DNA from 4 places in the Caballeronia sp. PC1 genome. Region 2 is predicted to be linked to each of the others. Evidence: predicted binding sites of a transcription regulator. Region 2 holds the regulator's gene; each other region holds the start of a gene.
What was found. Region 2 encodes LexA, which represses DNA repair genes until DNA is damaged. Its sites were predicted from a motif close to ACTGTATNNNNATACAGT; they were not measured.
Positions count from the first base shown of each region.

Region 1 (5,500 bases), 590 kb from region 2:
GGCCATAGCAGGTGATAGCCCTGTAGACGAAAATAGGATGGAAGAACTAGGGGTACGACAAGTAGGGCGGGACACGTGAAATCCTGTCTGAAGATGGGGGGGGACCATCCTCCAAGGCTAAATACTCGTGATCGACCGATAGTGAACCAGTACCGTGAGGGAAAGGCGAAAAGAACCCCGGGAGGGGAGTGAAATAGATCCTGAAACCGCATGCATACAAACAGTCGGAGCCTCGCAAGGGGTGACGGCGTACCTTTTGTATAATGGGTCAGCGACTTACGTTCAGTAGCGAGCTTAACTGATTAAGGCAGGCGTAGCGAAAGCGAGTCCGAATAGGGCGATCAGTTGCTGGGCGTAGACCCGAAACCAAGTGATCTATCCATGGCCAGGTTGAAGGTGCGGTAACACGTACTGGAGGACCGAACCCACTAACGTTGAAAAGTTAGGGGATGAGCTGTGGATAGGGGTGAAAGGCTAAACAAACTTGGAAATAGCTGGTTCTCTCCGAAAACTATTTAGGTAGTGCCTCGTGTATCACCTTCGGGGGTAGAGCACTGTCATGGTTGTGGGGTCCATTGCGGATTACTACGCCATAGCAAACTCCGAATACCGAAGAGTGCAATCACGGGAGACAGACATCGGGTGCTAACGTCCGGTGTCAAGAGGGAAACAACCCAGACCGCCAGCTAAGGTCCCAAAGATTGGCTAAGTGGGAAACGAAGTGGGAAGGCTAAAACAGTCAGGAGGTTGGCTTAGAAGCAGCCACCCTTTAAAGAAAGCGTAATAGCTCACTGATCGAGTCGTCCTGCGCGGAAGATGTAACGGGGCTCAAGCCAGTCACCGAAGCTGCGGATGCGCACGTAAGTGCGTGTGGTAGGAGAGCGTTCCGTAAGCCTGCGAAGGTGTGTCGAAAGGCATGCTGGAGGTATCGGAAGTGCGAATGCTGACATGAGTAGCGATAAAGGGGGTGAAAAGCCCCCTCGCCGTAAGCCCAAGGTTTCCTACGCAACGTTCATCGGCGTAGGGTGAGTCGGCCCCTAAGGCGAGGCAGAAATGCGTAGCTGATGGGAAGCAGGTCAATATTCCTGCACCATTGTTAGATGCGATGGGGGGACGGATCGCGGAAGGTTGTCCGGGTGTTGGAAGTCCCGGTCGCTGCATTGGAGAAGGTGCTTAGGCAAATCCGGGCACGTAATTCAAGGGTGTGGCGCGAGCTTCTTCGGAAGCGAAGCAATTGGAAGTGGTTCCAAGAAAAGCCTCTAAGCTTCAGTCTAATAGTGACCGTACCGCAAACCGACACAGGTGGGCGAGATGAGTATTCTAAGGCGCTTGAGAGAACTCGGGAGAAGGAACTCGGCAAATTGGTACCGTAACTTCGGGATAAGGTACGCCCTTGTAGCTTGACTGGCCTGCGCCAGGAGGGTGAAAGGGTTGCAATAAACTGGTGGCTGCGACTGTTTAATAAAAACACAGCACTCTGCAAACACGAAAGTGGACGTATAGGGTGTGACGCCTGCCCGGTGCCGGAAGATTAAATGATGGGGTGCAAGCTCTTGATTGAAGTCCCGGTAAACGGCGGCCGTAACTATAACGGTCCTAAGGTAGCGAAATTCCTTGTCGGGTAAGTTCCGACCTGCACGAATGGCGTAACGATGGCCACACTGTCTCCTCCCGAGACTCAGCGAAGTTGAAGTGTTTGTGATGATGCAATCTCCCCGCGGCTAGACGGAAAGACCCCATGAACCTTTACTGTAGCTTTGCATTGGACTTTGAACCGATCTGTGTAGGATAGGTGGGAGGCTATGAAACCAGGACGCTAGTCTTGGTGGAGCCGTCCTTGAAATACCACCCTGGTTTGTTTGAGGTTCTAACCTTGGTCCGTGATCCGGATCGGGGACAGTGCATGGTAGGCAGTTTGACTGGGGCGGTCTCCTCCCAAAGTGTAACGGAGGAGTACGAAGGTACGCTAGGTACGGTCGGAAATCGTGCTGATAGTGCAATGGCATAAGCGTGCTTAACTGCGAGACCGACAAGTCGAGCAGGTGCGAAAGCAGGTCATAGTGATCCGGTGGTTCTGTATGGAAGGGCCATCGCTCAACGGATAAAAGGTACTCTGGGGATAACAGGCTGATACCGCCCAAGAGTTCATATCGACGGCGGTGTTTGGCACCTCGATGTCGGCTCATCTCATCCTGGGGCTGTAGCCGGTCCCAAGGGTATGGCTGTTCGCCATTTAAAGAGGTACGTGAGCTGGGTTTAAAACGTCGTGAGACAGTTTGGTCCCTATCTGCCGTGGGCGTTGGATATTTGAAGGGGGCTGCTCCTAGTACGAGAGGACCGGAGTGGACGAACCTCTGGTGTACCGGTTGTGACGCCAGTCGCATCGCCGGGTAGCTATGTTCGGAAGAGATAACCGCTGAAAGCATCTAAGCGGGAAACTCGCCTTAAGATGAGATATCCCCGGGGCTTCGAGCCCCTTGAAGGGTCGTTCCAGACCAGGACGTTGATAGGTCAGGTGTGTAAGTGCAGTAATGCATTGAGCTAACTGATACTAATTGCCCGTAAGGCTTGATCCTATAACCAGTGTGTCTTCCTGGTTGAGTATCGTTGTGCCACGATCACCACCCCAAACACTGCTACTTCTTCCCAGATTGGCTGTCGCGTCCCCAAGACGACACAGCAACAAGTCATGCCTGATGACCATAGCGAGTCGGTACCACCCCTTCCCATCCCGAACAGGACCGTGAAACGACTCCACGCCGATGATAGTGCGGATACCCGTGTGAAAGTAGGTAATCGTCAGGCTCCTCATGCCGCAAACAAAAACCCCACCCCGCAAAGGTGGGGTTTTTGCGTTGGGCGCGCCGTTTGCGCGACTCTCCAGCGTGCTCCTTCCCTCCGTCAGCGCACGCCTGTCAGCGGTTTACCTTCCCCCGTCAAAATACTGTATAAATATACAGTAAAAGCCATAGGCCATTGTATGCTCGAAGCCATGAGCAGGCCCTTGCATTCGCGCTGGACGGGGGAAACTCATGGGTGCCGCACTTTCACTGCTCGATATCGGGCTGACATCGCATCTGCAGCGTCAGGTCTGGCAGGGCAATCCGATCCACGACCCTGACTCGAACATCACATCGAGCGGCTTTCCGGCGCTCGATGTCGCCTTGCCCGGTGCGGGCTGGATGCCCGGTTCAGTCACCGAATTGCTGATCGAGGAAAGCGGCGTAGGCGAAATCAGGCTACTCGCTCGCACGCTTCGGGAACTGACGGCGAACAAAGGCCGCTCGGTCATCTTCGTTGCGCCGCCGTGGAAGCCCAATCTGGCTGCGTTTCGGACGATGAACATCACGGTGGAGAAACTGGTCTGGGTCAAGGCGCCCGAGGATCAGGTGCTCTGGGCTGCGGAGCAATCCTTGAAACAGGACGGCATCGGCGCTGTGTTGATCTGGCTGCCGCAAGTGCGTCCCGAAGCGCTGCGAAGGCTGCAAGTAGCGGCTCAGGAAGCGCAGTCGCTGGCGTTTCTCTTTCGCCCGCTCAAAGCGGCGAAGCAATCGTCCGCCGCGCCATTGCGCATGGTCTGCAAGCCGATCCTTCCCGCCAACGCGCAGACGATGAATCGCCGCGAATGGATGCAGGCCGTCATGCTCGAAATCGACATCATCAAGCGGCGTGGTCCGCTGCTGGAAAAGCCGTTGCGGTTGAACTTGCCGTTGCAGTTGCCCGCGCTGCCCGAACCTATTCGCCGCGCGCACGTCGGCAGGAAAGCACGAGAGGTCAAACATGTTGTGGATAGCGGTGACATTGCCGCTTTTATCGCTCGAAGCCGTCAAGCCGCCTTCGATGCCCTCAGCGCCGGCGAACTCGACATCGCCTGGAGCGAGCTCGACGGCGAATGACGATATCGATCAGCCATGCTTCGCGCTTGCCGATCACGCTCGCATCCTGATGCCCGATCTCGTCGCGTTTCGGCTCGGCGTGCGGCCCGGCAGCACGCGCGCGCATGCGTTCGCGCTGGCGCCGCAACTGACGCTGCTCGCCGTCGATATCCGCGAAGAGCAACGCGCGCTCGAAGCCGTCGCGCTGGCGCTGCTCGCGTTCACGCCCAAGGTCGTGCTCGCGCATGCGAATACGGTGCTGCTCGAAGTCGGTGCGAGCATGCGGCTCTTCGGTGGATTGCGCGCGTTGCTGTCCAAGGTCGCATCGACGGTGAAAGGATGCGGTTTCACTTCGCGCTCAGGCTGCGCGCCGACCGCGTGGGGCGCGTGGTTGCTGGCGCACGCACGCACGCGCCGTGTCGCGCGGCGCGTGCGGATCGTGAAAGAGACGACGTTGATACATGTGCTCGATGCGCTGCCCGTGTCGCTCGTCCCGTCGGCGCATTCGCACGGCAACGTGTTCGAGCAGATCGGCTGCGCGACGCTCGCCGATTTGCGCCGTTTGCCGCGCAAGGGCGTCGCGCGGCGCTTCGGGCAAGGCGTCCTGCAATGGCTCGCGCAAGCGTACGGGCAGGCGCCCGATCCGCGCGAGGCGTTCTGCGCGCCAGCGTCCTTCGAAGCGCGCCTCGAATTGCAGGCGCGCGTGGAAAGCGCCGACGCGCTGCTGTTCGCCGCCCGCCGTCTCGTGCTGCAACTCTCCGGCTGGCTCTGCGCGCATCATGCGGCGGTCAGTGAATTTTCGTTGCTGCTCGAACATGAACTGGCTGCTCGCCATGCGCCGAAAACATCGATGTTCAAAGTCGCGTGGGCCGTGCCGACGCGCGAAGCCGATCACATCCTCTGGCTGCTGCGCGAGAAGCTGAATCAGACGGCGCTCGCAGCGCCCGTGATCGAGATGAGGCTTCTTGCCGACAAAATCAGCGAGCACGCACCGCCGCCCGACACCCTGTTTCCGATGCCCGGTTCCGACAGCGAATCGATGGCGCAACTGCTCGAACGCCTGAGCGCGCGGCTCGGCGCGGAGAATGTCGTGCAACTGGTCGCGCGGGACGATCACAGGCCCGAAGCGGCGATGACGGTCGAAGCCTATAAGCCTGCGCGTGAGACCAAGCCGAAACGCGGAAAAAAGACGCCGGCAACAATCGCAACACAAGCCAGTGAGCCCGAACCGGAGGAAACGCAAATCCAACCCGGCGAACCACTCGAACTCCCCGATGTCGCGGTGCCTCAGCAACCGCGCCCGGCGTGGATACTCGAAATGCCGCAAAAGCTGATGTTGCGCAACGAGCGGCCGTTCTATCGCCGTCCGTTGAAGCTGATCAGCCGGACCGAGCGCATCGAGGCGGGATGGTGGGACGGCAACGGCGTGCAGCGCGATTACTACGTCGCCGCCGACGACCGCGGCCGCATGTTCTGGCTGTATCGCGAGCGTCTCAGCGGTGACTGGTTCCTGCACGGTTTTTTCGGATGATGCGTGATGGATGATCTGAACGACATCATCGGACTGGATGAAGACACTGGGTTTCCCGGCTCGATGTCGGCGTCGGCGCTATTGCCCGACTATG
Region 1 is NZ_JAJUBH010000001.1:673,837-679,336, forward strand. It holds rRNA gene LY284_RS03290 (23S ribosomal RNA) at 1-2,576, shown strand, start outside; rRNA gene rrf (5S ribosomal RNA) at 2,693-2,805, shown strand; gene imuA (translesion DNA synthesis-associated protein ImuA) at 3,033-3,896, shown strand; gene LY284_RS03305 (DNA polymerase Y family protein) at 3,841-5,406, shown strand; gene LY284_RS03310 (error-prone DNA polymerase) at 5,413-5,500, shown strand, end outside.
Region 1: imuA (translesion DNA synthesis-associated protein ImuA) is a predicted target of LexA. The motif match lies at 2,944-2,961, and genes of this name have one in related genera.

Region 2 (5,500 bases):
TTGCAGGAACCACTGCAGCGTGTTGATGAGCAGCAGCATCAGGAACGACACGCACAGCATCACCACCGCGAGCGCGGTCGCGCCGGCGTAGTCGTACTGCTCCAGCTTGGTGATGATGAGCAGCGACGTGATCTCGGACTTCATCGGCACGTTGCCCGCGATGAAAATCACCGAGCCGTACTCGCCGAGTGCGCGCGCGAACGCGAGCGCGAAACCGGTCAGAAGCGCGGGAAAGAGCGAAGGCAGCACGACGCGGCGGAAGGTGAGCCAGCGCGTCGCGCCCAGGCACGCGGCGGCTTCTTCCTGCTCGCGCTCGAAGTCTTCGAGCACGGGCTGCACCGTGCGCACGACGAACGGCAAGCCGATGAACGTCAGCGCGACGAGTACGCCGAGCGGCGTGAACGCGACCTTGATGCCGAGCGGCGCGAGATACTGCCCGATCCAGCCGTTGCCCGCGTACACGGCCGCGAGCGAAATGCCGGCCACCGACGTCGGCAGCGCGAACGGCAGATCGACGATCGCATCGACGATGCGCTTGAACGGGAACGTGTACCGCACCAGCACCCACGCGACGAGAAAGCCGAACACCGCGTTGATGAGGGCGCCGCCGAGCGCCGCGCTGAAAGTGAGCCGGTACGAGGCCAGCACGCGCGGCGATGTCACCGCGCGCACGAACTGCGCCCAGTCGAGCGTCGCGGTCTTCGCGAAGGTCGCGGCAAGCGGAATCAGCACCACGAGGCTCAGATACGCCACCGTGATGCCGATCGTCAGGCCGAACCCGGGAAGCGCGCTCGGCTTCCTGAATGTGAGGGTCGTCATCCTTGAGTCATCCTTGTTTGCGCGCCGGGGTCGGACGCGTCTTCTCGCGGGCGCGGCGTCTTATGCGCCGCGTCGCCGCTTCGTTCGCTTATTGCGGTTGATAGATCGAATCGAACACGCCGCCGTCCGCGAAGTGCGTCTTCTGCGCCTTGGTCCAGCCGCCGAACGTGTCGTCGATGGTGTAGAGCTTGAGCTTCGGGAACTGCTTCGTGAGCTCGGCCGGCACCTTGTCCGAGCGCGGACGATAGAAATTGCGCGCGGCGATCTGCTGGCCTTCGTCGCTATAGAGGTACTTGAGATACGCTTCCGCGAGCTTGCGCGTGCCGTGCTTGTCGACCACCTTGTCGACGACCGCGACCGGCGGCTCCGCGAGAATGCTCACCGAAGGCACCACGATCTCGAACTTGTCCGTGCCGAACTCCTTGAGCGACAGGAACGCCTCGTTCTCCCACGCGATCAGCACGTCGCCCTGCCCGCGCTGCACGAAGCTCGTCGTCGCGCCGCGCGCGCCGGAATCGAGCACGCCCGCGTTCTTGTACAGCTTCGTGACGAAGTCCTTCGCGGTCTGCTCGTTGCCGCCCGGCTTGTGCTGCGCATAGGCCCACGCCGCGAGATAGTTCCAGCGCGCGCCGCCCGAAGTCTTCGGATTCGGCGTGACGATGGAAACGCCAGGCTTCGCCAGATCGTCCCAGTCCTTGATGTGCTTCGGATTGCCCTTGCGCACGAGAAACACGATCGTCGAGGTGTAGGGCGACGCATTGTCCGGCAGACGCTTCTGCCAGTCCGCGCCGACGAGGCCCTTGCCCGCGAGCGCGTCGATGTCGTAGGCGAGCGCGAGCGTCACGACATCGGCCTGCAGGCCGTCGAGCACCGCGCGCGCCTGACCGCCCGAGCCGCCGTGCGACTGCTTGAACGTCACCGTCTCGCCCGTATCGGCCTTCCATTTTTTCGCGAACGCCTGATTGAAGTCTTGATACAGCTCGCGAGTCGGATCGTAGGAAACGTTCAGAAACGACGTGTCGGCATGCGCCGGTGCAGTCATGATCAGGCCCGCCGCGCCGAGCGTCGCCGCTGCCAGCAGCCTTCGCAATCCCGTGTTGATGCTTTGCATTCCCCGTTCTCCGTCTTATCGAATTGACGGAATCAGTCTATCGACGGGTCTATATGATTAGAAATAATCGTTTCTCACTTTTTTATACGTAAAACTGCTAAGAACCTTATTCCTGGGTGGAAGAAGCGCGAAGCGACGCGGCTTCGCGGCCGCACGGTCGAACTTAAAGTAAAGCTTGAAAAGTGGGCTATACTGTATAAAAATACAGTGATCTGTCCATTCATACAGTGCATCAGGGGCCTAGCCTGTGACCAGAACATCAAAACTTACCGCGCGGCAACAGCAGGTTTTCGAACTGATCCAGCGCGCGATCGACCGCACCGGCTTCCCGCCGACACGCGCGGAGATCGCGGCGGAGCTCGGCTTCAGTTCGGCGAACTCGGCTGAGGAACATCTTCGGGCGCTGGCGCGCAAGGGGGTGATCGAGCTGGCGGCGGGCTCGTCGCGCGGCATCCGGCTGCTCGGCGACGTGTCGCGCCTCGATCGCGCGGAGGATCTGCCGCATCAGTTCACGCTGCCGCATCAGAGCATCATGCAACTGTCGCTGCCGCTGGTCGGGCGCGTCGCGGCGGGCAGCCCGATCCTCGCGCAGGAGCATATCTCGCAGCACTACGCGTGCGATCCCGCGCTCTTTTCCAGCAAGCCGGACTATCTGCTCAAGGTTCGCGGCCTTTCGATGCGCGACGCCGGCATTCTCGACGGCGATCTGCTCGCGGTGCAAAAGCGCAATGAAGCGAAAGACGGACAGATCGTCGTCGCCCGTCTTGGCGATGACGTCACCGTGAAGCGCTGGAAGCGCCGGGCGGACGGCGTCGAATTGATTGCCGAGAACCCGGACTATGAAAACATCTTCGTGCGCTCCGGCAGCGGCGATTTCGCGCTGGAAGGCATCGCGGTCGGTTTGATCCGTTCGGGCGAGTTCTGACGGGGCAGCGGAGGGAGTGGCAGGCGGCAGAATAAATGTCGCCTCGCTCGTCACAAAGAGACAGAAAATGTCTCGGTGACAGCGGAAACTCTCTTCACACACTGCTTCGAACGCCCTCAGGCGTCTCAACTACAACAAGCATGACGGCCACCGCGCGCGGTGCGCCGCGGTGCGTCCTATCGTCTGGAGAGTCATCATGGAACGTTTTGCCCGTCTGCTGCCCTTCCGTCAATTCGGCCGCCTGCGCCATCTGCGCACGCTGATCGCGTGCGGCATGCCGCGCGCCGAAACCACGCCGGATCTCTTCGACGACATGCCCGCGCTGCCGTCCCGCCAGCCGGCTTTCGCGCGCGTGTCGTTGAACAGCGGTGTGCACGCGGAGCCCGCTCAACGCGCACCGGTGCGGGTCTATCGCGGGCAATCGCGCGTCATTCTGGTCGGCAAGATCGATGAAGTGTCGCGCATGATCGACCGTTGCATCGCCGAGGAAAGCGCGGAGCTCGCGGGCGGCATTCTCGCGTGAATGCACGATGCTCCGGGATTTATCGCGCATCGGCGTGGTCAATCCCGGATCACATTCTGCAAGAGAGGCTTCGCCGCCGCATGTCACGCACTTCCCGATCTGTTCTCACCGCGCTCGTCGTTCTGGTTCTCGTCGCGGCGCTCGGTTTCGTTTATGCGTCGCCGTATATCGCATTGAATCGCGTCAAGCGCGCAGCCGATGCGCGCGATGCGCAGACCGTCAATCAATACGTGGATTTTCCCGCGCTTCGCGCGAGCCTCAAGGACCAGGTCGCCGCGCTGCTCACGCGCCGCATCGATATCCAGAAGAGCGGCAATCCGCTTGCAATCATCGGTGCGATGATCGGCGCGGCGCTCGTCGGTCCTTTGGTGGATTCGTACGCGACGCCGGACGGCGTCGCTGCCATTCTGAACGGCATTCCGCCGCGCGGCGATCCCGGCGAGCGTCCGCCGCCCGCGGGCGACAGCGCAGCGCCGCACGACAACGCAGCGGCGAACGCGCCTTCCTCCGGCGTCGCGACCGCGCAACAGGCGCCTGCCGAGCCGCCGCAGACCACCGCCGGGTACAGGGACTTCAACACGTTCGTCGTCACCTATCGGCACGGCGCCGGCGATGCGCGTTACTCGGCGATCTTCCATCGCTACGGGCTCGTGTCGTGGAAGCTCGTTGCGGTCGATCTCGCCGGTTGATCCGGCACGCGTGCGAACTCAGGCGCCGGCTTCGGCCTTGACCGGCTTCGCCGCGTACGCCGCTTCGTCTTCCGCCTCGGCCGATTCGCCCGCCTGACACACGGCGACCAGAATGCTGCACTTCACGCGGTCGAGCAGCGGCGTGTTGCCCGCGCCCATCCACCAGCGCGCGAGCCCGCTGCGGCAGCGATGCCCCACCACGACGAGATCGACCTGAAGGCTCTCGGCGAGTGCCGCGATTTCGTCGATCGGATGCCCGAACGCGAAGTGCCCCTGCGCTTGCAGGCCGCGTTCGCGCAGCCACTCGACGCCCTCCTGGAGAATATCGCGCGCGGCTTCCTCGAAGCGGCCACAGGCCATATCGGTTAGCAGTCCGGCGCTCTGGGCGATGCTCGAACGCATATCCACCACCGCGAGCACGTGCGTCTCCGCGTTCAGGTCGAGCGCGAGATTGGCGCCCTGCCGCAAGGCCTTGCGGCCCTCTCTGGAGCCGTCGTAGCAGAGCAGGATCTTTCGATAGCTTTCCATCATGATCTCCCTGGCCAATGCCGTTCGCGTCCGCGCGCAGCCCAATGTGGCCGAATGCGTCTTCATCTTCGTGTGTCGCACCATGCGTGACAACGCTGGAAAACGCTAACCGAAGCAGCACGCTAGCTCGCACCGTGCCAGATCCGCGAGCCGCCCGGCGGACAAGCCTCTGGCAGTTTCAGCCGGAATCGGTTCGGGCCCACCGCGCACAGGTTTGACCCAGGAGCGCCGCTTGCGGTTGCACGCCGAGCGCCGCGCTGGTGCATTGGATTACACTAGCCCGCTGGATTTCCCTATGCGGTTTTGCGGCTTTTCCTGCGTCACGAATGCATGACTGATCAAACATTGCAAGCAACGACACGCACCGCCGGCGATGAAAGCGGCACGCGCGCCATCGAATTCACCGAAGTAAGGAAGCGCTACGGTGAGCGCACCGTCGTCGATGGCCTGTCGTTCGACGTGCGGCCCGGCGAATGCTTCGGGCTGCTCGGTCCGAACGGCGCGGGCAAGACGACGACGCTCAAGATGCTGCTCGGCATCACGTCGCCGGACAGCGGCGCGATCCGGCTCGTCGGCGAGCCGGTGCCCGCGCGCGCCCGTTTCGCGCGCGAGCGCGTGGGCGTCGTGCCGCAGTTCGACAATCTCGATCCCGATTTCACGGTGCGCGAGAACCTGCTCGTCTTCGGCCGCTATTTCGGCCTGACGGGCGCGCGCATGAACGCGCTCGTGCCTTCGCTGCTGGAGTTTGCGCGGCTGGAGAGCAAGGCCGATGCGCGCGTCGGCGAGTTGTCGGGCGGCATGAAGCGGCGTCTCACGCTTGCGCGCGCGCTCGTCAACGATCCCGATGTCCTCGTGATGGACGAGCCGACCACGGGCCTCGATCCTCAGGCGCGGCACCTCATCTG
Region 2 is NZ_JAJUBH010000001.1:1,260,686-1,266,185, forward strand. It holds gene cysT (sulfate ABC transporter permease subunit CysT) at 1-819, opposite strand, end outside; gene LY284_RS06000 (sulfate ABC transporter substrate-binding protein) at 908-1,930, opposite strand; gene lexA (transcriptional repressor LexA) at 2,178-2,855, shown strand; gene LY284_RS06010 (hypothetical protein) at 3,052-3,378, shown strand; gene LY284_RS06015 (DUF2939 domain-containing protein) at 3,459-4,067, shown strand; gene LY284_RS06020 (universal stress protein) at 4,086-4,595, opposite strand; gene nodI (nodulation factor ABC transporter ATP-binding protein NodI) at 4,926-5,500, shown strand, end outside.

Region 3 (5,500 bases), on a different contig from region 2:
TGCTGCAACTCGGCGGCCTCGTCGTGGCGCTCAACGTCGTGAACTATGTGCTGCTCGCCTATATGCCGACCTTCATGAAGAAGGAACTCGGCATGAGCGACAACCTTTCGCTGCTGCTGCCCTTGATCGGCATGTTGTCGATGATGGTGCTGCTGCCGTTCGCGGGCGCGCTGTCGGATCGCATCGGGCGCAAGAAGGTGTGGTGGCTGTCGCTGGTCGGCCTCTTCGTCGCCGCCGTGCCGATGTTCACGCTGATGTCGCATGGCATCGCGGGGGCGCTGATCGGACTCGCCGTGCTGGGGCTGCTCTACGTGCCGCAACTGGCGAGCATCTCGGCGATGTTTCCCGCGATGTTCCCGACGCAGGCGCGTTATGCGGGCATGGCGATCGCCTATAACGTGTCGACGTCGATCTTCGGCGGCACCGCGCCGATGGTCACCGACTGGCTGATCGGCCGCACGGGCAGCACGCTGGTGCCGGCGTATTACATGATGGCCGCGTGCGCGGTGGGCGCGGTTGCGCTGGTGTTCGTCACCGAGACGGTGGGGTGCTCGCTGCGTGGGCGGGAGACGCCGGGGGCGAAGAAGGCTGCGATGGCGCGTGATGCTTCCGAGGGTGCGGCGCATGAGGGGATGACGGAGCATCGGCACGCCTGATTGTTCTGGCGTCGAATGGACAATGGCCCGGCGTGTGTGCGCCGGGCCATTGGTTTTTTTACGCGCCGAATGCCTCGTTACATCACTGACCGAAGAAAACGTCGCAACGCGGCTTGTCGCTGCAGCCACCCTGAGCGCGGCCGCCCGCGGAAGCGCTCATGCCGGCCGACATGCCGCCGTATGCGGTTTCGTCGGTTTGCGCTGCGGGCATCGCGGCAGTCTGCTGCTGATCGGGCGTGGCCTGCGCCATAACCATCGGGCGCATCGTCTGAATCAGTTGTTGTTGCGCTTCGGTCATGCCCTGAGCCCGCGCCGCGCCGATGCTGGCGACGCTGGTCGCGAGCGCGCAAGCGGCCATCATCGCGAAGAATTTCGGATTGAGTTTCGCCTTCATGTTCCAGCTCCTTGAAACGAACGCACAAGCAGCCGGGAACGCAATTCTCGGACTCCTTGCAGCTTGGTCGATAAACAGGATCGAGCGCTGAAAACGGCAATGCAGCCGCGTCTGAACGACGAAAGCGCTCAGGAGCCAAGTTACGGCGATGCGAGCGAGCAGGAAATCCCTATTTCGCAGGGATGCATTGGAGGGGTAAGCCGACAGACGACGTTAAAAACGCGCCCGGGTTCGTTGCGAAACCCGAGCGCGAGCAAATTCACAGAGCACGCACGGCGCAAGCCGATACGCTTAGTACGACTTGGAAGCCCCGCCGCTCGATGAGCCCGAGCCGGAACTGCTCGAACCGCTCTTGCTGTTCTTGTGCATCTTGCCGCCTTGCGACGAGTCCATGGTGTTAGCGCCCGATGCGCCCGAGGTCGAGCCCGTCACGCCGCCGCTGTTCGGCGTGCTCATGCCGGTGCCGCCCTGGCCAGCGCCATTGCCGCCCGCCGTGCCGCCGCCAGCGCCGGCTCCGCCCCCTCCGCCGCCGCCCGCGCCCTGCGCGAACGCCGCGCCCGACAGGCTCAGGATCATGGCCGAAACAAGCAAGCTTCTCTTCGCGTTCTTCATGGTGTCCTCCCGTTGATCGATGGTCTTGGTACGCGCCGCCTGACAAACGAATGCGGCGCCGCCAACCATCTTCCGCAATCGCCGTGCCGCGCGGCAGTGCCCGCGCGCTGACGATGCGCTAGGCCACCGCCTCGTCGCACCATTCGATAGCCCACGCGCGTGCGCAATGCACGGCGTCCCATTCGCTTGCGAAGGCATCGAGTTCGCCTGATTCGAACACTTCAAGATGCCCGATGTGATCTCCGGGCGAACGCGTGATTCGCGCGTGCGCGTAGTAGCTGCCGTCTTCGTCATGACGCGCGGTGCAGTCGATATGGAACGTCTTGTAGTCGAAACGCATGAGCGGCTCCGGTGATGAGTTCGTGGGCAGGTCCGAAGTGTGCGCAACCGTTGACTCGAATACCCATGTGAGATACTGTATATACATACAGTATAGCCTTCAAGATGGATCTCTCCGAAAAGCTCGAAATTCTCGCCGACGCCGCCAAGTACGACGCGTCGTGCGCGAGCGGCGGCGCGCCCAAGCGCGAGTCGCGCGGCATCGACGGCCTTGGCGCCAGCACCGGCTCGGGCATCTGCCACAGCTTCACGCCGGACGGGCGCTGCGTCTCGCTGCTCAAGATTTTGCTGACGAACTTTTGTCTGTACGACTGCCGCTATTGCATCAACCGCCGCTCGAGCAACGTGCCGCGCGCGCGCTTCACGCCCGAAGAAGTCGTCAGCCTGACGCTCGATTTTTACCGCCGAAATTACATCGACGGCCTGTTTTTGAGTTCCGGCGTGATTCGTTCGTCGAACTACACGATGGAGCAACTCGCGCTCGTCGCGAAGATGCTGCGCGAGAAGCACCAGTTTCGCGGCTACATCCATTTGAAGACGATTCCGGACGCCGACCCCGAACTCATCGCGCAGGCGGGGCGTTACGCGGATCGCCTGAGCGTGAACATCGAGTTGCCGACGGAGATCAGCCTCGAACGTCTCGCGCCGGAAAAAAGCGGCCGCACGATCAAGCTGGCGATGGGCAATATCCGCGTCGCGCGCGAGGAATCGGAAGCGGAGCCGCGCGCGCCGCGTTTCGCGCCGGCGGGGCAGAGCACGCAGATGATCGTCGGCGCGGACGAAACCGACGACCGCACCATCCTCGGCACCGCCGAAACGCTGTACGGCTCGTATCAGTTGAAGCGCGTCTATTACTCGGCGTTCAGCCCGATTCCCGACAGCCCGTCGGGCGTGCCGTCCAAAGCGCCGCCGCTGTTGCGCGAGCATCGGCTGTATCAGGCGGATTTTCTGATGCGCGGCTACGGCTTCGGCGCGGCCGAATTGCTCGGCGAGGCCGGCAACCTTCCGCTCGATGTCGATCCGAAGCTCGCGTGGGCGCTCGCGCATCGCGAACGCTTTCCCGTCGACCTGAACGCCGCGCCCGCCCGCATGATCGCGCGCGTGCCGGGCATCGGCATGCGCAACGCGAAGCGCATCGTCGAATTGCGGCGTGCGCGGCGCGTGCGCTATCACGATCTCGTGCGGCTGCGCTGCGGCATGGACAAGGTGAAACCGTTCATCGTCACGGCGGATTACCGGCCGCCGCTCACCGAGGCGTCGTCGGACGATTTGCGGCGCGCGCTCGCCACGGGTCCGGTGCAGCTTTCGCTGATCTGATGCGCGTCATCGCCATCGACGACGATTTCGACGCCTGGCGCGCCGCCGCGCTCGATGCGCTCGCGCAAGGGCTGACGCCCGAGTCGGTCGACTGGCGCACGTCGCAGGCGGCGCCCGCGTTGTTCGGCGACACCGCGGCGCATGTCGCTTCGGCCGACGCGCCGCAGATCCGCGTGTCGCGCGAACTCGCGGCGCTATTGAAAGACGCCGCCCATTTCCGCGATGCGCGCCGCTGGAGTTTTCTGTATCGCGTGCTGTGGCGCTGGGCGCGGGGCGACCGCGCGGCGGCATCGCCCGCGGACGAGGACGGCGCGCGTCTCTACAAGATGGCGAAGGCCGTGCGCCGCGCGCAGCACGACATGATCGCGTATGTGCGCTTTCGCCAGCGTGACGCGTCGCTCGGCGCGCCCGAGTACGTTGCCTGGTACGAGCCGGACCACGACGTGCTCGCCTGGGGCGCGGAGCATTTCGCGGCGCGCATGGGCCGCTCGACGTGGCTCATCGCGACGCCCGACGGCGCGGCCCTGTTCGACGGCGAACGCCTGCAACTGGAGCGCCGCCGCGCGCTGGCATCGGAATACGCGAGCCAACATTCGCCCGATACGCCCGACGCCGCCGAAGCGCTCTGGATGACCTACTACCGCAGCATTTTCAATCCCGCGCGCCTGAACGAATCCGCGCTCGAACAGCACATGCCCGTGCGCTTCTGGAAAGGCTTGCCCGAAGGCGCGCTCATTCCGCAACTCGTGAGCGATGCGCGCGGCGGCGCACGGCGCGTCGCGCAGGCGCCGCGCGTGGGCGCGCTCGGCGGCAAGGCGGTTCAGGTCGAAGCGAGCGAAGCGCAGCCCGAACGCGATGCGCCCACCTCGCTCGATACGTGCCGCCGCTGCGATCTGTGGCGCAACGCGACGCAGGCCGTGGGCGGCGCGGGGCCGGCGGATGCGCGCATCATGCTGCTCGGCGAGCAGCCGGGCGATCAGGAGGATCTGAAGGGCGAGCCGTTCGTCGGGCCGGCGGGACAATTGCTCGACGACGCGATGCAACGCGCCGGCGTGCCGCGCGAGCAGGTCTATCTGACCAACGCGGTGAAGCATTTCAAATGGGAGCCGCGCGGCAAGCGCCGTCTGCACAAGACGCCCGCGCAGCAGGAAGTCGAGGCGTGTTCGTACTGGCTCGATCAGGAATTGCAGCGCACCGGCGCGCGCGTGATCGTCACGCTCGGTGCGACCGCACTCTCGGCGCTGTTCGGCAGGCGCGCGACGCTCTCGGCGCACATCGGGCGGGTCGTGCCGTACGGCGACAGGCTCGTCGTCGCGACCTATCACCCGTCGTATGCGCTGCGGCAGAACGACGAGGCCGCGCGCGAGCGAACCGTCGCGGCCATCGTCGCCGCGCTCGACCAGGCGCGCGAACTCGCGTCGAAATAACGTCGAAGCAGCGGCGCGCGCTCAGAACGCCGCGCGCACGACGCCGCCGTCCGCGCGCAAGGCCGCGCCGTTCGTCGCCGACGACAATTCCGAGCACACGTAAGCCACCGTGTTGGCGATTTCCTCGGGCGTGATGAAACGCTTGAGAATCGAGGTCGGGCGTGCTTCTTCGAAGAACTGCTTTTCGAAGGTGTCGAAACTTTGCCCGCCCGAGAGCTTTTCGACGAAATCGGTGACGCCTTCGGAGCTCGTCGGCCCCGGCAGCACCGAATTGACCGTGACGCCCGTGCCCGCGCACGTTTCCGCGAGTCCGCGCGAAAGCGCGAGCTGCGCCGTTTTCGTGAGCCCGTAATGAATCATCTCGACGGGAATCTGAATGCCGCTCTCGCTGCTGATGAACACGACGCGGCCCCAGTTTTTCTCCTTCATCTTCGGCAGATACGCGCGCGAGAGCCGCACGCCCGACATCACGTTCACGTTGAAAAAGCGCAGCCATTCGTCGTCGGAAATTTCCTCGAAAGGCTTCGGATCGAAGATGCCCATGTTGTTCACGAGGATATCGACGTGAGGGAAGCGCTGCACGAGCGCGTCGACCTGCGCGGCGTCCGATACGTCGCCCGCGAAACCTTCGGCCTGCGCGTTCGGCACGAGCTCGCGCAGCTTCGCGAGCGCCGCATCGACGGACGCCTGCGAGCGGCCGTTGACGATCACGCGCGCACCTTCGCGCGCGAGCGCCACGGCGATGGCGTGACCGA
Region 3 is NZ_JAJUBH010000003.1:1,213,746-1,219,245, forward strand. It holds gene LY284_RS30075 (MFS transporter) at 1-656, shown strand, start outside; gene LY284_RS30080 (hypothetical protein) at 739-1,050, opposite strand; gene LY284_RS30085 (hypothetical protein) at 1,342-1,662, opposite strand; gene LY284_RS30090 (hypothetical protein) at 1,781-2,002, opposite strand; gene LY284_RS30095 (putative DNA modification/repair radical SAM protein) at 2,107-3,318, shown strand; gene LY284_RS30100 (UdgX family uracil-DNA binding protein) at 3,318-4,745, shown strand; gene LY284_RS30105 (SDR family NAD(P)-dependent oxidoreductase) at 4,767-5,500, opposite strand, start outside.
Region 3: LY284_RS30095 (putative DNA modification/repair radical SAM protein) is a predicted target of LexA. The motif match lies at 2,077-2,094, and genes of this name have one in related genera.

Region 4 (5,500 bases), on a different contig from region 2:
TCGCGGGCTTGCGGCCGAAAATATCGGCGAGCTTGCCGAATACCACGGTCAGCGCGGTCTGCGTGAGCAGGAACGACGAGAACACCCAGCTATAGAGATTGAGGCCGCCGAGCTGCGTCGCGATCTGCGGCATCGCGGTCGAGACGATGGTGGCTTCGATCGCGACCATGGCCATCGAGGCCATGACAGCGGCAATGACGAGGGGACGAGCGGTTTTCTTGGTTTGTGACATGCGTTTTATGAATGGCATATCGCCCGCCGCGCGCGTGCGGGGAATACATGACGAATGGAAGGTTCCGCGGCGACGGCGCTTGTAGGCTTGCGATCTCCTTGCAATCCGCGCGATGCCGCCTTTTAAATCAGCGCCGCATGCAATGTTATCCCGGTGAGCCGCGGGCTGCTCGGCCGTGCGCGAGACGTTCCTCATTAAACGCTAATTGAACACGGCTACGCTGCTCCATGTAGATCCATCGCGCTCGGCGCCGCTTCCATCACTCACATGTCGTCTTTCAGACCGAAATCCCCCGCAATGTCGCCTAAAATCGAACCGGAAAATGGTTTGCGTCCCGGCTCGTCCCGGTCCTTCCCGAAGCGGCATACACGCATGCTCAAATCACTGAAGAATCAGCTGGTCGTCGCGCTGGGGCTGCTCGTGAGCATCATCGGCGTCGTGCAGGGCGTGAGTTCGTATCAGTTGAGCAAGACCGGCATGAGCGCGCTGCTCGACATGCGCCTCGAACAGGTGGCCACGCGCCTGCGTGAGGGCGGCTTCGTCGAACGCATACCGGAAAATCCCGCGCGCGGCTCGCAGGATTTCCGCGATATCGTCGTCGTCGTATGGAAGCCGGATGCCGACTTGCCCTACCGCACGACCGACCCGTCGCTGCAATTTCCGCGCGATGCGAAGCCCGGCTTCAGCGGCGCCGAATTCAACGGCGAGCACTGGCGCATCTTCACCCGCCAGGAGCCGACGATGACCATTCAGGTCGCGCAACGCTCGTCCGTGCGCCGCGAGCTCACCACGGAAACCGCGACGGTCACGCTCTGGCCGATCGCCGTGCTGCTGCCGCTCGTGTGGATCGCGGTCGCGTTCGTCGTCAGGCGTTCGCTGCGCCAGTTGACCGCGCTCGGCAACGAGGTGCGGTGCATCGACATGGGCCATCTGCAACCGTTGTCGACGGTCGGCGTGCCCACGGAGATCAAGCCCTTCATTCATTCGATCAATACGATGATCGAGCGCCTCGCCGATTCGATCGACAAGGAGCGCAAGTTCATCGCCGACGCCGCGCACGAACTGCGCACGCCGCTCACCGCGCTTCAGCTTCAGGCGGACAATCTCGCGCCGCATATCTACCCCGGCAATCAGGAGCGCTTTCAGGAATTGCGCAAGGGCATTGCGCGCGCCGGCGGTCTCATCACGCAACTCCTGCGGCTCGCGCGCGCCGATGCGCCCGTGAACGGCACGCCGCTTTCGCGCGTCGATCTCTCCACGGTCGTGACGAACGCGGTCTCCGACGTGCTGCCGATCGCGATTGCGCGCGGCCTGGATATCGGCGCGGAGGAAATGCTGCAGGCGCACGTGCGCGCGGTCGAGACGGATATCGGCATGGCGGTGAAGAACCTCGTCTCGAACGCCGTGCGCTATACGCCCGATGGCGGCACCATCGATCTGCGCATGCGCCGCGACGCCGGCATGGTCTGGGTCGATGTCGTCGATACGGGGCCGGGCATCGACGAAGCGCTGCTGCCGCGCGTGTTCGACCGCTTCTTTCGCGCCAATCCCGACGTGGAAGGCAGCGGCTTGGGCCTTTCGATCGTGAAGGCGATCGCCGCGCGTTATGGCGGCGACGTCATGCTGGCCAATCGCCGCGACGGGCGCTCGGGCATCGTGGCGTCGATCGGTTTTCCGGCCGAGGACGTGAAGGAGAGCGCGGCGGCCGTGACGGATTGCGCATGAAACACGTAGGGATTTGCGCGCCGTTTTGCGCCGATTACAATGCATTCGCTGCGTGGCGCGAAATGAAACTCGCCGGTTCAGAATGAAATAACACGACCGGTCGTGCATTAATTTCTTCGTGCCGCTTTCCGGGCGCGTGGCGCGCGCCATTCTCGCGGGAGCGGGGTGGAACATGCGAATTCTCCTGATCGAAGACGACGTGCAGATCGGCACGAGCCTCATGCGTGCGCTCAAGGACGCCGACTACGCCGTCGACTGGGTCCGTGACGGCAATGCGGGCCGCGAGGCGCTCGACGCCGCCGAATACACCGTGGCCCTGCTCGATCTGGGCTTGCCGGGCATGACGGGCATCGAACTGCTACGCCAGGCGCGCACCGCGGGCAACGCAACGCCGGTGCTGATTCTCACCGCCCGCGACGATCTCGACACGCGCGTGCAAGGCCTCGATCTCGGCGCCGACGACTATCTGCTCAAGCCCTTCGACATGCCCGAACTGCTCGCGCGCATACGCGCCGTGCTGCGTCGCAAGGCAGGCTATGCGGTCTCGCGTCTCGGCGACGATTCGCTCAGCCTCAATCTCGATCAACGCACGCTCACGTGCGGCGAAAATTCCGGCGTGCTGTCCGCGCGCGAATTCGCGCTGATGCACGCGCTGCTCGAACGTCCCGGCACGATCTTCTCGCGCGATCAACTCGAAGACCGGCTGTACGGCTGGGGCAAGGAAGTCGAGAGCAACGCCGTCGACGTGCTCATTCATTCGGTGCGAAAGAAATTCGGCGCGAGCGTGATTCGCAACGTGCGCGGACTCGGCTGGACCGTGATGCTGGGCCAGGCGGGCCGCGAAGAACCGAAGTAGCGCACGTTGCGGGCGTCGCGCGCTCACTGCGCATCGTAATGCCGGCCGAGCGAGCCGCAAAAATGCATGCTGTAGTCGTGATCTTCGGTTTCGACCTGACGCATGCGGCGCTCGAGATCGGCGAGATCGCTCGATGAGGCGAGGTAGTCGTCGTGGGCATCGTGCATCGAGAAGAAGCTGCCGACGGATTGCGAAAGACGTTCGAACATGATGTGCTCCTGTCATTGAAAGGCCCGCATGCGGGGCCGACGAATGCAGGTTATGCCGCGTGAATTAGCGGTAAATGAGAGCAGCGAAGCCACCCCTCCTTTTCGAAACGACGAAGCGTTCGGCAACGCACCGTGAAGCGGATTACGACGCGCGAAAGGCACTGCCGCGCCGCACCATCCCGTGCTATCTTGTTTTTATACGGATTTCATACGGGTTTCATACGGAGCGCCGGCGTGATCCGCATTCGTCGATCGTCTTTCGTGAAGGCCGCCATGAACGATGTGTCTCGTACCCTCAGTGCCCGCGACCGCGTCGAGTTGCTCTGCTGGCTCACGTGCGGCAGTCTCGGCGCGTATTACCTGAATGGCGACTGGCCCGCTCCTTCGTTTCACGTGCAGGCCGCGCATAAGTGGCTCGACCGGCATCAGCGCTACGCGGACTGGCTCACGGTCGCGAAGCTCGCGGCCATCGCGCGGGATATCGCCACGCAGCATTGCGCCATGCTCGAAGCAGACTGGGCGCGCGAAGCCGTCGAAGAAATTCTCGACAGCGAAGACCTCAACTATCAGTCGGATGTCGTGCGGCAGGTTTTCGACGATTGCCGCCGCGCGCTCGCGGAAAAGCGCACGCCGGAATGAACGGGTCAGCGCGCGCGGCAAGGCGCTAGCGCAAAGACCTGTATGGATGTACAGTAAGCCATTTTCTTTTCATGACGGCGCCGCGCAACGGGCGCCGTGAATCGCCACCGCATGTTTCGCGCGTTCGTTCCCGTCCGTTTTGCCGCGCGCGCGCCGCTTCGCGCGGCGGCACGCTGATCCTTTCGATGGACGCGCCGTCTTCCCTGCACGCCCCGCGCCGCATCGCGCACCTCGACATGGACGCGTTTTTCGCGTCGGTCGAACTGCTGCGCTATCCGGAGTTGCGCGGCATGCCGGTGGTGGTCGGCGGTGGGCGCGACGCCATTCCCGAAACGCTGCCCGACGGCACGCGGCGCTTCAGGCGCCTGCGCGATTACGCGGGCCGCGGCGTCGTGACCACCTCCACTTATGAAGCGCGCAAGTTCGGCGTGTTCTCCGCGATGGGCATGATGAAGGCCGCGCAGCTCGCCCCCGACGCGATTCTGCTGCCCACCGATTTCGAGTCTTATCGGCATTATTCGCGCCTCTTCAAGGCGGCCGTCGCTGGCTTCACGACGCAAATCGAAAATCGCGGCATCGACGAGATTTATATCGATGTGAGCGACCTGGCCGGAGAATCCGCGGAGATCGGCCAGAAGATGAAGGACGCCGTGCACGACGCGACCGGGCTTACCTGCTCGATCTGCATCGCACCGAACAAGCTGCTCGCGAAGATCGGCTCGGAACTCGACAAGCCCGACGGCCTCACCATCCTCACGATGAACGATCTGCCGACGCGCATCTGGCCGCTCGCGGCGCGCAAGGTCAACGGCATCGGACCGAAGGCGAACGAGAAGCTCGCGGCGCTCGGCATCGTCACCGTGGGCGATATCGCGGCCGCCGATCCTGGCCTGTTGCAGACGCATTTCGGTCATACGTATGCGGCCTGGCTCGCGCGCATCGCGCAGGGGCAGGACGAGCGGCCCGTCGTCGTCAGCTCGACACCGAAATCGATGAGCCGCGAGACGACCTTCGCGCGCGACTTTCATCCGAAGCACGATCGCGCGACGCTTTCGGCGGAGTTCACGGGCCTGTGCACGCGCGTCGCCGAAGACTTGCAGCGCAAAGGTTATGTCGGGCGCACGGTGGGCATCAAACTGCGTTTCGACGACTTCCGCACCGTGACGCGCGATCTGACCGTGCCCGTCGCGACGGCCGATCCGGCCGAGATTCGCCGCGCCGCGACCGAATGCCTGAAGCGCATCGTCCTCGATCGCAGGATCAGGCTGCTCGGCGTGAGAGTGAGCGCGCTGGGGCGGCCCGACGAAAGCGGTTTTATCGAGCCGGTGCAGGTCGAATTGCCGTTCGATCTTTCGGGCGAATGAAGTGGGCCTTTGAAGCGGGCCTTATTTCATTGGCGCATAAAGAAATCGCAGATGCTTCGTTGCGGCGGCAATCGCGGCGCGTTAGATTGATCGCTTCCCCGAAGTCATCGATTGCCCCAAGTTCGAACGTGACGATTCAGACCGCCCCTCATTCCGAGCGCGCCGCGCAAGACGCCGCCGATCAATCCATCGAGATTCGCAAGTTCGACGCGCCGCTCGGCGCCGAAGTCATCGGGCTCGATCTTTCGAAGCCGCTTTCGCAAGCCGATTTCACGCGCATTCATCGCGCGCATCTGGATCATCACGTGCTCGTGTTTCGCGATCAGCGCATCACGCCGGACGAGCAGGTCGCGTTCAGCCGGCGCTTCGGTCCGCTGCAGATTCACGTGCTGCATCAGTTCGGGCTCGCGGGGCATCCGGAAGTGCTGATCGTGTCGAACATCATGGAGAACGGCAAGCCGATCGGCCTCGGCGA
Region 4 is NZ_JAJUBH010000002.1:1,826,056-1,831,555, forward strand. It holds gene LY284_RS24445 (MDR family MFS transporter) at 1-232, opposite strand, end outside; gene LY284_RS24450 (ATP-binding protein) at 605-1,957, shown strand; gene LY284_RS24455 (response regulator transcription factor) at 2,130-2,813, shown strand; gene LY284_RS24460 (DUF3563 family protein) at 2,837-3,022, opposite strand; gene LY284_RS24465 (hypothetical protein) at 3,296-3,661, shown strand; gene dinB (DNA polymerase IV) at 3,847-5,025, shown strand; gene LY284_RS24475 (TauD/TfdA dioxygenase family protein) at 5,154-5,500, shown strand, end outside.
Region 4: dinB (DNA polymerase IV) is a predicted target of LexA. The motif match lies at 3,699-3,716, and genes of this name have one in related genera.